One region of the Bradyrhizobium sp. ISRA430 genome, then DNA from elsewhere that is predicted to be linked to it. Evidence: riboswitches for the same ligand, from Rfam matches in the RefSeq annotation. Region 1 holds a riboswitch; the other holds the start of a gene.
The links. Region 1 has a riboswitch for S-adenosylmethionine ahead of MTX21_RS29840 (homoserine O-acetyltransferase). Riboswitches for the same ligand answer to the same signal wherever they lie in the genome.
Positions count from the first base shown of each region.

Region 2: linked by a shared signal. The riboswitch ahead of MTX21_RS23650 (O-succinylhomoserine sulfhydrylase) and the one ahead of MTX21_RS29840 (homoserine O-acetyltransferase) in region 1 are both predicted to bind S-adenosylmethionine.

Region 1 covers NZ_CP094516.1:6,280,395-6,287,553, reverse strand. The annotation lists gene clpB (ATP-dependent chaperone ClpB) at 1-65, opposite strand, end outside; gene MTX21_RS29860 (MOSC domain-containing protein) at 307-1,110, shown strand; gene MTX21_RS29855 (TIGR02594 family protein) at 1,224-1,880, opposite strand; gene MTX21_RS29850 (alpha/beta hydrolase) at 2,114-2,977, shown strand; gene metW (methionine biosynthesis protein MetW) at 3,181-3,843, opposite strand; gene MTX21_RS29840 (homoserine O-acetyltransferase) at 3,846-5,048, opposite strand; SAM riboswitch at 5,144-5,223, opposite strand; gene MTX21_RS29835 (chorismate mutase) at 5,416-6,264, shown strand; gene hisC (histidinol-phosphate transaminase) at 6,298-7,159, shown strand, end outside.
Region 2 covers NZ_CP094516.1:4,968,819-4,975,977, forward strand. The annotation lists gene MTX21_RS23635 (hypothetical protein) at 316-1,368, opposite strand; gene MTX21_RS23640 (PAS domain S-box protein) at 1,473-1,892, opposite strand; gene MTX21_RS23645 (2'-deoxycytidine 5'-triphosphate deaminase) at 2,204-3,310, opposite strand; SAM riboswitch at 3,420-3,499, shown strand; gene MTX21_RS23650 (O-succinylhomoserine sulfhydrylase) at 3,574-4,761, shown strand; gene MTX21_RS23655 (SGNH/GDSL hydrolase family protein) at 4,966-5,964, opposite strand; gene MTX21_RS23660 (SGNH/GDSL hydrolase family protein) at 5,977-6,756, opposite strand; gene MTX21_RS23665 (OpgC domain-containing protein) at 6,756-7,159, opposite strand, start outside.

The DNA of each region.
Region 1 (7,159 bases):
ATCGCGAGCGACTGCGCGGATTGGATGAAGCCCCTGGAGCGCTCGGTATACTTCTCGATGTTCATATCTTTTCTTTCCCTCGGCCTGCCCCTGGAGCCCTCTAAGGCACCCCAAACGGCATCTTCATTGGGTTTCCGCTGGCCGCATTGACGTTCCTCAACCGGCAGCGGTCGTTATCAGCCGGCGCTGGCGCCGGCCTGATCCAGATGTGGGAAGGGTGCCCTCGGATCGGAAGAGGCCAGTTCACAAATTCGTGCGCGAAAGCGCCGACTTGGCGCGATCCGGCCGAATCCCTTAAGTAGCACCATGACATCCAGCGCAACGACATCCAGCCCGGCCGCCCAGATCACCGGCCTCTACCGCTACCCGGTCAAAGGCCTGACGCCGGAGCCCCTGCCCCGCGCCGCCTTGCGGGTCGGCCAGACCCTTCCCGCCGATCGCCGCTACGCCATCGAGAACGGCCCGAGCGGCTTCGATCCCGCGGCACCGCAATGGATGCCCAAGACCCAATTCCTGATGCTGATGCGCAACGAGCGGTTGGCCGCGCTGGACACCCGTTTCGAGGACGCGACCAATCTCCTGACCATCCGCAAGGACGGCAAGGTCGTCGCCAGCGGCGATCTCGAGACCGCGGCCGGGCGCTCCGCCATCGAGGGCTACTTCACCGAAAACTTCCCGAGCGAGCTGCGCGGACCGCCAAAAGTGCTGTCCGGACGGGACCACAGCTTTTCCGATGTCGCCCGCAAGGTCGTGTCGATCATCAATCTCGGCAGCGTCCGCGCGATCGAGGCCATACTCGGCGGCACCGCCGTCAATCCCTTGCGCTTCCGCGCCAATCTCTACGTCCAGGGCTGGCCGGCCTGGTCCGAGCTCGACCTCGTCGGCCAGACGCTCGCCATCGGCGCGGCCCGGCTGAAGGTGGTCAAGCGCATCGTCCGCTGTGCGGCCGTGAACGTCGATCCGAAGACCGCCGTGCGCGACCTCGAAATCCCGCCCACGCTCTCGCGCAGCCTCGGCCACATGGACTGCGGCATCTATGCCGAGGTGATCGCCGACGGCGAAATCGGCGTCGGCGACAGAATAGCGGTGGAAGAGCCGAAGCTGGTGTGACAGGTCGCTGGTTCAACGACCCCCGTCATTGCGAGGGGCGAAGCGACGAAGCAATCCGGACTATCTCCGCGGAAGGATTCTGGATTGCTTCGCTTCGCTCGCAATGACGAACGTTAGTTCGGCATCACATACGCATAGATCCGGCCGCGCGAGACCGGTGCCTCGCGGACGCGGTTGCCGTTGTTGCCCGAGATCATGATCGGATTGCCCTTCGCGTCGATGCCGGTGATGATGCCGACATGGCCGCCGCGGCCGCCACGTGACATCACCGCAATCGCGCCGACCTGCGGACCGGAAACACGCGTTCCATAATGCGCGAACGAGCTCGCCATGTCGGAGCCGGTGCCCTTATGGCCGGTGTGCTCCAGCACCATGTTCATGAAGCGCGCGCACCACAGGCTGCCGCGGCTGGTCGGATTGCCGCCGAGATAGCGGCGCGCCTCGGAGACGAGACCCGATCCACCACTGAGGCTGCCGCTCACAGCCATGCCGCCACTGTTGGCGTTCGGATTATAGCTGGCTTGGGTGTCACTGAGGCCGCGCGCCTGCAATTGCGCCGCGCCGCGCTCGAAGCGCGAGCCGCGCGCAAGGTGCCGATAGCGGTGATGTCTGGTGGCGTAATGTGCGCTGTGATGCACGTAGTCGTGCCGGCTTACGTGATGACGATGAGACCGTGCTGACGCCGGAGAAATGAACACGGCCGCAGCCGCGAAGAGGAGAGCCAGCGCGACGACGAGACGCGACAGGCGGTACGCAAACAACTCAAGCATTCTTCATCCTACGTTGACACCCCCAATTCCCATCGGCCCATGCAGTGGCCGACATCCGTCGGGCCGTAAAAACGTTAGATGTGGCAAGAACAAGACATCGCACCGCGCTGCAAAACGCCACTTCCGGAATTGTTGCGATGATTTTGTGTCGCTGCTGGTCTGAGGCTGCCGTATTGCTGCCGACAGCATTAACTGCGATCCTGTTCGCACGGCTTTATGAGAGGGAAAGGTTAATGCCCCACGCCACGACCAGGGACGACGTCCGCATCTATTTCGAGGAAGCGGGCCAGGGATCGCCCATCATTTTTCTGCACGAGTTCGCGGCCGACTACACCAATTGGGAGCCGCAGATGCGCTACTTTTCGCGCGGCCACCGCTGCATCACCTATTCCGCGCGCGGCTATACGCCGTCGGACGTACCGACGGGCGATGTCTACACCTACAAGCACTTCTACACCGATGCGTTGGCCGTGCTCGATCATCTCAAGATCGATCGCGCACATCTCGTCGGTCTGTCGATGGGGGCGTATTCGTCATTGCAGATCGGCCTCAACGCGCCAGAGCGCGCATTGTCGATGACGCTCGCCGGCGTCGGCTCCGGCTCGGAGCTCGAGAACCTTGAGGCATGGCGGAAGCAGTGCCGCGACAACGCCGAACAGTTCGAGACGCTCGGCTCCATTGAGGTCGCCAAGGTCACGCGCGAGGCGCCGAGCCGGATTCCCTTCCTGGTGAAGGACCCGCGCGGCCATGCCGATTTCTACGCGGCGCTGGCACGGCATGACGCCAAGGGATCGGCCAACACGATGCGCGGATTCCAGGGCGGCCGTCCCTCGATCTACACGATGACGGATGCGATCAAGGCTGTGGCGACGCCCACGCTGATCATCTGTGGCGATGAGGACGATCCGTGTGTCGGGCCGAGCCTGTTCCTGAAGCAGCATTTGCCGGCGGCCGGGCTCGCGATGTTTCCGAAGTCGGGCCACGTGCTCAATCTGGAGGAGCCCGCGCTGTTCAACGCGACGGTGGAGCGGTTCGTCACGCTGGTGGAAGCCGGGCGATGGCCGGTGCGCGATCCGAGGTCGATGCCGGCGAATTAGTCCGACCGCATCACCAGGCACTCCGTCATTGCGAGCGCAGCGAAGCAATGACGAAGTGTAGCATCAGCTCCTCATCCTGAGGAGCGGAACGCGCGTCTCGAAGGATGGAAGGCCCGGCTGGTAGCCTCGCCCTTCGAGACGCCGCTACGCGGCTCCTCAGGGTGAGGGTCTACCAGATAGCTTCGCTCGCGCGGACGAAGACACTATTTCCTCCCGCCGCGGCTCAGCAGGAACACGCCCTGCTCGCCGAACAGATTCCACACCCACCAGGGCAGCCGCACCCGCAAGGGATGGCCATAGAGGTCGAGCGCCTCGGCGCGCTCCATCTTGACGTGGATCTCGTCGCAGAGCTGGACGAAATCCTTGATGGTGCAGAAGTGGATGTTGGCGGTGTCATACCAGGTCGCCGGGAGGTTCTCCGTGCGCGGCATGTGGCCGCCGATCAGGAGCTGCAAGCGCATCTTCCAGTAACCGAAGTTCGGGAACGACACGATCGCGCGGTGGCCAATGCGCAGCAGATTCTCCAGCACCACCCGCGGCTGCCGCGTCGCCTGCAGCGTCTGCGACAGGATCACGTAGTCGAAGGCGTCGTCGGGATAGTTGACGAGATCGGCGTCGGCGTCGCCCTGCACCACCGCAAGCCCCTTGGCGACGCAGCGGTTGACGCCCTCGCGCGACAGCTCGATGCCGCGCCCGTCGATGCCGCGGGTCTCCAGAAGCTGAAGCAGGTCGCCGTCGCCGCAGCCGACATCGAGCACCTTCGAGCCCGGCTTGACCATCTCGGCGACCAAGAGATGGTCGGCGCGGTAATGGCCGGGGTACTCGGCGGCAAGGCCGTTGAGCGGCAGTAGTTCCTGTACAGACATCGCTAGCTGCCCTTGCTGGTGAGTCCGCGCGCCTTGCCTGCCGATTGCAGGAAGGCGCGAGAGATATCGAAGAATTCGGGGACGTCGAGCAGGAAGGCGTCATGGCCGCGATCGGTCTCGATCTCGGCGAACGATACCCGCGCGCTCGACGCGTTCAGCGCATGCACCAGCGCGCGCGATTCCGAGGTCGGGAACAGCCAGTCCGAGGTGAATGACACCACGCAGAACCGTGTCTTGATGCCGGTGAACGCTTTCGCCAGCACGCCGTCGTGGTCGGCGGCGATGTCGAAATAATCCATCGCACGCGTCAAGTAGAGATAGCTGTTGGCGTCGAAGCGCTCGACGAAGGAGGAGCCCTGATAACGCAGGTAACTCTCGACCTGGAAGTCGGCATCGAACGAGAAGGTCGGCAGTTCGCGATCCTGCATGCGCCGGCCGAACTTGCGGTGCAGCGCGGCGTCCGAGAGATAGGTGATATGGGCTGCCATCCGCGCCACCGCGAGACCGCGGTGCGGATGGAGGCCGCGATCGGTGTAGCGGCCATTGTGCCAGTCGGGATCGGCCATCACGGCCTGCCGGCCGAGTTCGTGGAAGGCGATGTTCTGCGCCGAATGCCGTGTCGAGCAGGCAATCGCGAGCGCCGAGAACACGCGGCCCGGATAGGCCGCGGTCCATTGCAGCACCTGCATGCCGCCCATCGAGCCACCAACCACCGCAAACAGCGTGGCGATGCCGAGCCGGTCGATCAGCATGGCCTGTGCGCGCACCATGTCGGGGATGGTGATGACCGGGAAATCCAGCCCCCACACCTTGCCGGTCGCGGGATTGATTGAGGCAGGCCCGGTCGAGCCCATGCAGCCGCCAATCACATTGGAGCAGATGATGAAATATCGGCTCGGATCAAGCGGGCGGCCGGGGCCTACCAAGGTGTCCCACCAGCCCGGCTTGCCGGTGACCGGATGCACGTTGGCGACATGCTGGTCGCCGGTCAGCGCATGGCAGATCAGAACGGCATTGGTGCGTTCGGCGTTGAGCTCGCCATAGGTCTGGTAGGCGATCTGGAACGGCGAGAGATCGATGCCGCAATCGAGCGGCAGCGGCTGATCCGCGCCAAAATGCGCGACCTCCGAGCTCGGATGATCCACCTCATGCGACCGGTCGTCGGCACTGATCGCCGGACTGGGAATCGACTTGACGCCAACCATCTCTGACCATCGACCTCGTTTGCGATCAGCCCTCGCGAGCCGCCGCTGAAATCAGGCCATGAAAAACCCGGCCTGAACGATAGGTTCGGCCGGGATCGGATGCGTCCCCGGCCTGTTTAGCGAGTTTTTTAACGTGGCTGCAAGCCGGCCGGCTCAAATGACCACGGAACAGGCAAAAACTACTGGCTTGGGCGGTTTTCGTCAAGCCGCGGTCCGGATTAACCAAATTCGTCCCCGTTAGGTCTGCCAAAAAGGCCGTCATTTCTCTTTGCTTTCGCCGCCCATCCTGCCTAATCAGGACCTTGACCCGCAGCGGATCCGGCCTGCCGATCCGCCTTGGACCGCCTCTCAACAGCACCTGACAGATATGTCCCAACGTCCGCCCGCGCCACCATCGTTGCAGGAATTGCGCAAGGAGATCGATGCGATCGACGAGGGCATGCATCGCCTCCTGATGCAGCGTGGCGACATCATCGACCGCCTGATCCAGGTGAAGCAGACCCAGGAGGTGGGCTCCGCCTTCCGGCCCGCACGCGAGGCCGACATGATGCGCCACCTCGTCCAGCGCCATCGCGGCATCCTGCCGCTCGACACGGTCGAGAGCATCTGGCGCGTCATCATCTCGACGTTCACCTACGTCCAGGCGCCGTTCGCGGTGCATGCCGACGTGTCGGTGAGCGAGCCCGCGATGCGCGATTCCGCGCGATTTCACTTCGGCTTTACTGTTCCTTACGTCGCGCATTTCAGCGCGCAGGCGGCGGTCGAGGCCGTGGCGAAATCCAAGGGCGATCTGGCGCTGGTCTCGGCGACCTCCAGCCGCACGCCTTGGTGGCTCTCGCTGGAGGAAGTTGGCGCGCCAAAAATCATCGCGCGGCTGCCCTTCGTCGAGCGCGCTGACCATCCGGCGGCGCTGCCGGTGTTCGTGGTCTCGCGCGTCGCCGACAGCGCCATGGTGACGGAGGTCGAGACGTTCAGCGTGCGCGTGTCCGGGTGGAATGCCGAGATCGCACGCGCCCTGTCGCCGCTCGCCGAGATCGTGGCGGTGCCCGATACCGCGTTCGACGGCGCGGCGCTCCTGATCTCGATCACTGCGGCGACGAGCCTCGACAGGATCAAGGCAGCCCTGATCGACGCGGGGGCCTCGGTCCGCTCCACGGCCCTCGTCGGCAGCCACGCAACGCGCTATACGGTGGCCCCGACCGGGACGAAATCGTAAATCGCGAGCCGCCCCGCCAATCCGGAGTCCAAGATGTCCCGCCCCGTGCCGAATCCCGGCATTCTCGATATTGCGCCCTACACGCCCGGCAAGAGCCCGGTGCCGGAGCCGGGCCGCAAGGTGTTCAAGCTGTCGGCCAACGAGACGCCGTTCGGGCCCTCGCCCAAGGCGATCGAGGCCTTCACGCACGTGGCGACGCATCTCGAGGACTATCCGGAAGGCACCTCGCGCGTGCTGCGCGAGGCGATCGGCCGTTCCTTCGGTCTCGACCCAAACCGCATCATCTGCGGGGCCGGCTCGGACGAGATCCTCAATCTGCTCGCCCACACCTATCTGAGCCATGGCGATGAAGCGATCTCGACAACCCATGGCTTCCTTGTCTACCCGATCGCGACCATGGCGAACGGGGCCAGGAACATCGTGGCGCCCGAGAAGAACCTCACTGCCGACGTCGACGCCATCCTCAACGCGGTGACGCCGCGCACCAAGCTGGTCTGGCTCGCCAATCCCAACAACCCCACCGGCACCTATCTGCCGTTCGACGAGGTCAAGCGCCTGCGCGCCGGCCTGCCCTCGCACATCCTGCTGGTGCTCGACGCCGCCTATTGCGACTACGTTTCTCGTAACGATTACGAAATGGGCATCGAGCTCGTCGCCACGACCGAGAACACCGTGGTGACGCACACCTTCTCCAAGATCCACGGCCTCGCGGCGCTGCGCATCGGCTGGATGTTCGGGCCCGAGCACATCATCGACGCGGTCAACCGCATCCGCGGCCCCTTCAACGTGTCGACGCCGGCGATGTACGCCGCGGTCGCCGCGATCGAGGACACCGCGCATCAGGCGATGTCGAAGCAGTTCACCGAGACCTGGCGCAACTGGCTGACCGAGGAGA
Region 2 (7,159 bases), 1.3 Mb from region 1:
GCGCGGAAGGCGCGCTGCGGTGCTTGTTAGCACGGCGGGCGCAGATTCCTCCTGCGCCGGGCGCAGGCGTGCCCTGCGGCAGCGCATTTCAGCGGATGGAATTGAGCTGCTTCCGCTCCTTCTTCTCCCTCTCCCCGTTCTTACGGGGCCGCGACGAGCTTCGCTCGCGCTGAGAGGACCGGGGTGGGGGGCCGCTTCCGCAATCACGTAAATTGACGGACTCGCGGAAGCCCCCCTCACCCGCATCCCATCTTCGATGGGCTGCGGCCTCTCCCCGCAAGCGGGGAGAGGCGAAACCTGCGGATCGAATCTTCGCTAGCCGATCGTCCACACCAGCGGCGGCCGCCCACCGCCAGCCGCGCGCATGTGCACGCCGATATGCCGGCCGCATCCGGCGGCGAGTCCCCCGAACAGGCCCTCCAGCACCTTGGCGCATACAGGATGATAGTCGGCGACGTCGTCCATCAGCTTCCAGCTCTGCTGGCGAACTTCGAACGTGCCTTCGGACCTCATCGTCTCCTCGGCATCGTCCTGCGCGGCGAATAGCGCTTGCAGGAACGATGCGAACTCGCCCGCGCCACCACGGCTTGCCGACAGCGCCGCTGCGACCTCGTCGAAATACTGCATGCCGATCAGCTTGCCGGTGAGATGCAGCAGATAGCCGGCATCCTCCGGGCCGAAGAGTTGCACCATCACGGGCGCGGCGGTGCGCACATATTCCATGGCGTAGTTGCGATGCGCCTTTTCCAGCCGTGGCTTCGGCCAGCTTGCGACCGGCAAGGCCGGTGCCATCTTCGCATCGAACAGCGGCGCCTCCAGATGCCGCGCGAACACCAGGCGCTGGTCGAGTTCGAGCGGATGATCGTATTCGTAATAGTATCCTTCGAGCCCGTCCTGGCCGTCGACGCTCTGCTTGGTGCAGACGAAGCCGAGCCGGAGATCGCCGAGCGCGACGCCGTTGTTGGCGTGCCAGCCGCGCAGCATCGCGCGCGAGACCTCGCCCGGCACGCCGCAGATCGCGGTGCCCTTCCAGATCCAGCGCGGCGGCGGATAGCGTATCCAGGCCTTAGCGTCACTCTCATACATGTATTCGACGTGCACGCCGCCGATCCAGTTGGAGAGATAGTGATATTGCGCGGCCGCCACCGCGGGCGGCAGATGATTGATCCCGAGCTTCTCGAGCCCGGGCAGGAAGCGCTCCTGCTGCTGTCTCCTGAACACGCGGAAGACGAATTCGGCAGCATCCGCCGTGCCCCGCCGCGTCACCACAGTGAGGATGAGGCCAGTGAAATAGGCGTGGTAGAGGTCGGCGATGGCGCGCCAGCGTTTCCACTGGGCTTCCTGCGCGGAGTCTAAAGCTGCGGCCATGTTCACTCCCGATCGTTGTTTTGATCGAGTGTGTCACTGCCCCTCGTGGCAGGCAACATGATGCGCATGCAGGGCGCCCTGCACGGCTGCCCGTCAATTCCGCATCACGAATTTTGCGACGTTGCCGCCTTGGCGGCGCGCTCGCGCTCGACCCGCTCGGTCACGTCGCGCGCCATCGCCACCGACCCCTGCACGGCGCCGCCGGCGTCCCGCACCAGCGCGAACGTCATCTCAATGTAGAGCCTGCGTCCGCTCTTATGCAACGCGCGGGTCAGCGTCGGCCGCCCTGCAAGCTTCATCGCGCCGCTCGCAATCGCAGCCTCAAATCCCTTCCAATGCGCGGCGCGCAAATGTTCGGGAATGATCAGATCGAGATTTTGGCCGAGCGCTTCTTCCGCGGAGAAGCCGAACAGAGCGCTCGATGCCCGATTCCAGCGCACGATCGTGCCCGAGCGATCCGAATAGATCAGCGCATCCGCGACGTCGTCGAGGATTCTTGCGTCGAGTTGGGGTTGATCTGTCATTTCGGTACCTCGCACGAAATGTAGCCCGGATGAAGCGCAGCGCAATCCGGGATATTTGGTGGGGAGAGTTCCGAATGTCGCTTCGCGACCTGACGCACATTCGGTGTCATCGCCCGACTTGATCGGGCGATCCAGTATTCCAGAGGCCGTGACGAATACGGAGAAGCTGCGGCGTACTGGATTCCCCGCTTTCGCGGGGAATGACAGCGGAGAAATATGCGAAACAGTCGCCCGCATCAGCGCGAAGCGAGCTGCGGGATCACCAGATCCCGGATGTCGCTTCGCTGCATCCGGGCTGCTGCAGGATGTTGCTACACTCGAAAATGCTTCGATAGCTTGAGGCCCTGCGCCTGGTAGTTGGAGCCGATGCGCTGGCCGTACATCGCGTCGGGCCGCGCCAGCATCTTCTCGTAGACGAGGCGGCCGACGATCTGGCCGTGCTCGAGGATGAAGGGCACTTCGCGCGAGCGCACCTCCAGCACCGCGCGGGCGCCCTGCCCGCCGGCGCCGGCATAGCCGAAACCGGGATCGAAGAAGCCGGCATAGTGCACGCGGAATTCGCCGACGAGCGGATCGAATGGCACCATCTCCGCGGCGTAGTCGGGCGGCACCTGCACGGCTTCCTTGGAGGCGAGGATGTAGAACTCGCCGGGATCGAGGATGAGGTTGCCGTCGGGACGCGCCGAGATCGGCTCCCAGAAATCCTCAACCGCGTAGCCGGAGCGGCGGTCGACATCGACCACGCCGGTGTGGCGCTTGGCGCGGTAGCCGACGAAACCGCCGCCCTTCTCGCCGGAGAGATCGACCGAAACGGCGACACCGCCGGAGAGATCGGCCTCATCGATGTCGACGAGACGCTCGGCCGCATGCAACGCATCGAGCTCATCGGCATTGAGGATGGCATCGCCGGTGCGGAAGCGCACCTGCGACAGCCGCGAGCCCTCACGCACCAGCACCGGAAAGGTCTTCGGGCTGATCTCGGCATAGAGCGGACCGTGATAGCCGGCGCCGATCATGTCGAAGCGGCGGGTGCCGTCGGCGATCACGCGGGTGAAGACGTCGAGCCGGCCGGTGGAGCTCTTCGGGTTCGCCGCGGCGACGATCTCCGGCGGCAGCGCGAGGCTTTCCAGCAGCGGCACGATGTAGACGCAGTTGGTCTCCAGCACCGCGCCGTCGGCGAGACTGAACTCGTGCAGCTTCAATTCGTCGATGCGTTCGGCGACGGTGGCCCCGGGGCCCGGCAGAAAGCTCGCGCGCACGCGGTAGGCGATGTCGCCAAGGCGCAGGTCGAGGCTTGCGGGCTGGATCTGGCTTTCGACGAAGTCGTAGGCGGGCAGGATGAGCCCGTCATCCGCCATCGCCGCGATCATGCGGTCGGGCAGGATACCATTGGCATCGGCGGCAACCGTGAACGTCAAACGGTGGTCCTCAACTCGGGTCAAAACGCATCCGATACGCGGAAAAACGAACCTTTTACCGCTATCCGATGGACGCCTTGACGGGAAGGGCGCGGCAGAATAAGAGCATGACTTATCCCGTGGTGATTTGAGCCGGCCGGCTTGCAGCCACGTTAAATAAGTCGCTAAACAGGCCGGGGACCTCTGTGATCCCGGCCAGTGGAGATATCCAGGCCGGTTTTTTTGTGACCATTTTCGCTCATGTGGTCACGTCGGAGGTACCTATGTCGAAGTCGCCTGCCAACTATCGTCCCGAAACCCGCCTGGTCCATTCCGGCACTCTGCGCTCGCAATATGGCGAGACGTCGGAGTCGCTGTTCCTGACCCAGGGCTACGTCTACGGCAGCGCCGAGGAGTGCGAGGCGCGGTTCAAGGGCGAGGATCCCGGCTTCATCTACTCGCGCTATTCCAACCCGACCATCGCCATGTTCGAGCGCCGCATGATCGAGCTGGAGGGCGCCGAAGCCGCCCGCTCGGCGGCGACCGGCATGGCCGCGGTAACCACCGCGATCCTGGCGCCACTGAAGGCCGGCGATCACGTGGTGGCCTCGCGGGCGCTGTTCGGCTCGTGCCTCTATGTCGTGCAGGACCTGTTGCCGCGCTACGGCATCGAGACGACGCTAGTGGACGGCCTCGACCTCGACCAGTGGCAGCGTGCGCTGAAGCCGAACACCAAGACGTTCTTCCTGGAAAGCCCGACCAATCCGACGCTCGACGTGCTCGACATTCCCGCCATCGCCGAGATCGCGCACAAGGGCGGCGCACGGCTCGTCGTCGACAATGTGTTCGCAACCCCGATCTGGCAGAGCCCGCTCGCGCTAGGCGCCGACGTCGTGGTCTATTCCGCGACCAAGCATATCGACGGCCAGGGCCGCTGCCTGGGCGGCATCATCCTCTCCTCGGAAGCTTTCATCGCCGAACACATCCACAATTTCATGCGCCAGACCGGGCCGTCGATCTCGCCCTTCAATGCCTGGGTTCTGCTGAAAGGCCTGGAGACGCTCGGCGTGCGCGTGCGCGCGCAGACCGATACGGCCGCCCGTGTCGCCGAAGTGCTGGCGAGCCATCCGAAGATTTCGCGATTGGTCTACCCCGGCCGCGCCGACCATCCGCAGGCGGCGTTGGTGAAGAAGCAGATGCGCGGCGGCTCGACACTGGTCGGCTTCGAGGTGAAGGGCGGCAAGGCGGCTGCTTTCCGCGTGCTGAACGCGCTCAAGCTCGCGAAGATCTCCAACAATCTCGGCGACGCCAAGAGTCTCGTCACGCATCCGGCGACCACGACGCATCAGCGCCTGAAGCCGGAAGACCGCGCCGCGCTCGGCATCAGCGAGGGCTTCATCCGCTTCTCCACGGGGCTGGAGCATGCGGACGATCTGATCGAGGATCTCACCGCGGCGCTGGAAAAGGCGTGAGATCGCAGAGAAGTCGCAAATCGTAGGGTGGGCAAAGCGCAGCGTGCCCACCATTCACGATCACACTGTCGATAGATGGTGGGCACGGCGCGCCAAGAGCGCGCCTTTGCCCACCCTACAACTGCAGCGCTGGAGCAGGCGTGAGGTACGAATGGCGAGTGGTGAATCCCTATTCGCTATTCGCGATTCCCTACTCGCTTCTGCCTACATCGGCCGATACGTCCGCACGTCCGCCGGCACATTCACGCCGAGCTTGATCTGACCGACGGACTGGATGATGTCGTCGCCGAGGAGCTGGGCGAAGCAGGCATAGCCCCAGTCGTTCATGTGCAGGCCGTCGGCGATGACGAAGCTCTCCACCGGGATCGCCTGCTTCTCGTGCCACTCGCGCATCACCTCGAAGCGCGGAAAGATGCCGACGTGACGGAGCTCGGCGACCTTACCGAGTAGCTTCACCATCTTGCCGGCGCTCTCGGCGCGCCGATTGACCTGTGGCGAATATTGCGGGTCGACCAGCACGATGTCGGCGCCGCCGGCGGCCTGGATGCGGCCGATGCCGTCCTCGACGAGCTTCGCCGTCTCGCCGGGATCGAGATTGCGCAGCACGGCGTTGGTGCCGACCTGCCAGATCACGAGATCCGGATGCCGGTCGATCACCTCCGTCTGAAGGCGCTTCATCATCTCGGGCGCGTCCTCGCCGCCGACGCCGGCGTTGATGACGCTGATGTCGGCGGTTGGATAGTGCCGGCGAAGCTGGGCTGCGAGGCGGTTCGGGTAGTTGAACTCCGGCGAGCTCGCGCCGAAGCCTGCGGTCGACGACGATCCGAACGCAACGATGACGACGGGCTTGCCCTCGACCAGCTTGTTCGCGACATGCGGCAGCGAGCCCATCGTCTTCGCGCCGCCCTTCGGCGGCAGGCAGGGCACGCGGTTGAAGATGTCGCCCGCGGACTTTGCCGCCTGCTTCACCTTGTCAATGGCGCGCGCGGTGATGCCGCGCTGCTCGGCAGGCGGCTGCGTGGTCGCGGCCGCCGTGGTCTGGGACTGTGATGCGGGAGCAGGATTATTGGCCGTCTGCTGCGGCGCGGGCGTTGCCTGCGCGGCCTGCGCCTGCGCCGGCGAGAGCGAGGCAGATGTCAGCAGCAGCGCCGCCGTGGACGCGGCGAGCCATGCCGACAGGCAAAAAGGGCGGAGAGAACTCATTAACTCTAGACCTCAATTTTGCTGCTGGACCGGCCCAAGATGGGCGGCGTCGATCAGGAATTGCGCCAGCGCCCGGCCGAGGCAGTCGTGGACCTGCTTTGCCAGTTCGGGGCCACGCGATGGGCTGAATAGGTCAAACTGACCCTGATCATTCCATTGCCGCATGATCGCGAAACGGTCGAACAGCGGGACGTCGTGCTCCTGGGCCACCACGCGCATATTGTCGAGATAGGGCGGCACCGAGATCATGGTTTCGGTTCGCGGGCTGTACTGCAAATTCATCAAGACGACGTCAGCCCCTGCATTTTGCAACGCAGCAACCCCTTCGGTGACTGCGCCACGAAAATCGTCGGGATCGATGGATCGGATAGCATCCACGGTCCCGGTCTGCCAGATGACCAAAGTAGGCTTTTTCTCTTCCATCAGCTTAACGAAGGTGGAGGCGGCCTCCTCGGCGGTCTTCTTGCTCTGTATTTCTACGGAGACGTGCACTGCCTCCGACGGCGGCAGCATCTCCTTCAGGATCGCCTCCATGCGCGCGGGATAGGAGCTGTTTTCCGAGGACGGAATGGTGGTCGAACGGCTGCCGATGACCAGGATCTCGAGCGGCTTGCCGGCCTTGACGGTATCGGCGACCTTGTGGAGCTGGCTATCGGTCGTGAGCAGGTAGGACGGCAGCTCGCAGGATGGGGGTACGGCCGCAGCGGGCGGCGCAGCATCCTCCGCGCGCGCCGACGGCGCGGCGAGGCCACCGCATAGCAGGATCAGGCTCAGGAGAACCTTCGCCTTCATCAGCCCCCTCCCGCCATATCGGCGTTGCCGACGGCGTTTTTGCTTTTCGTACCGCTCTTGTCAGCCACGCGCTTGTACCACGAAATCACCCAGGCCACGCCCCACATGATCAGGATTCCGCAGAGACTAATCAGCGCATGCATGGCCGGGCCGCCGGAGACTTCGGCCAGGATGAAGTGGCCGGCGAAGGCCAGGAACACGCCGAGACAGAATATCTCCAGCGAATGCTGGCCGCACAGGATCAGTGGCCGCAGCCAGGGCGATTTCAGCCCCGGCCAGTCCCGCGGCAGGAAGCGCACCGTGAGCGCGGCGAGCGCCAGGAAATGCGTGAAGCGCAGCACGTCGAGATCGGTCTTGTCGATCGGGTACATCCACTGCTCGATCCGCTTCGGCATGAAGTGGG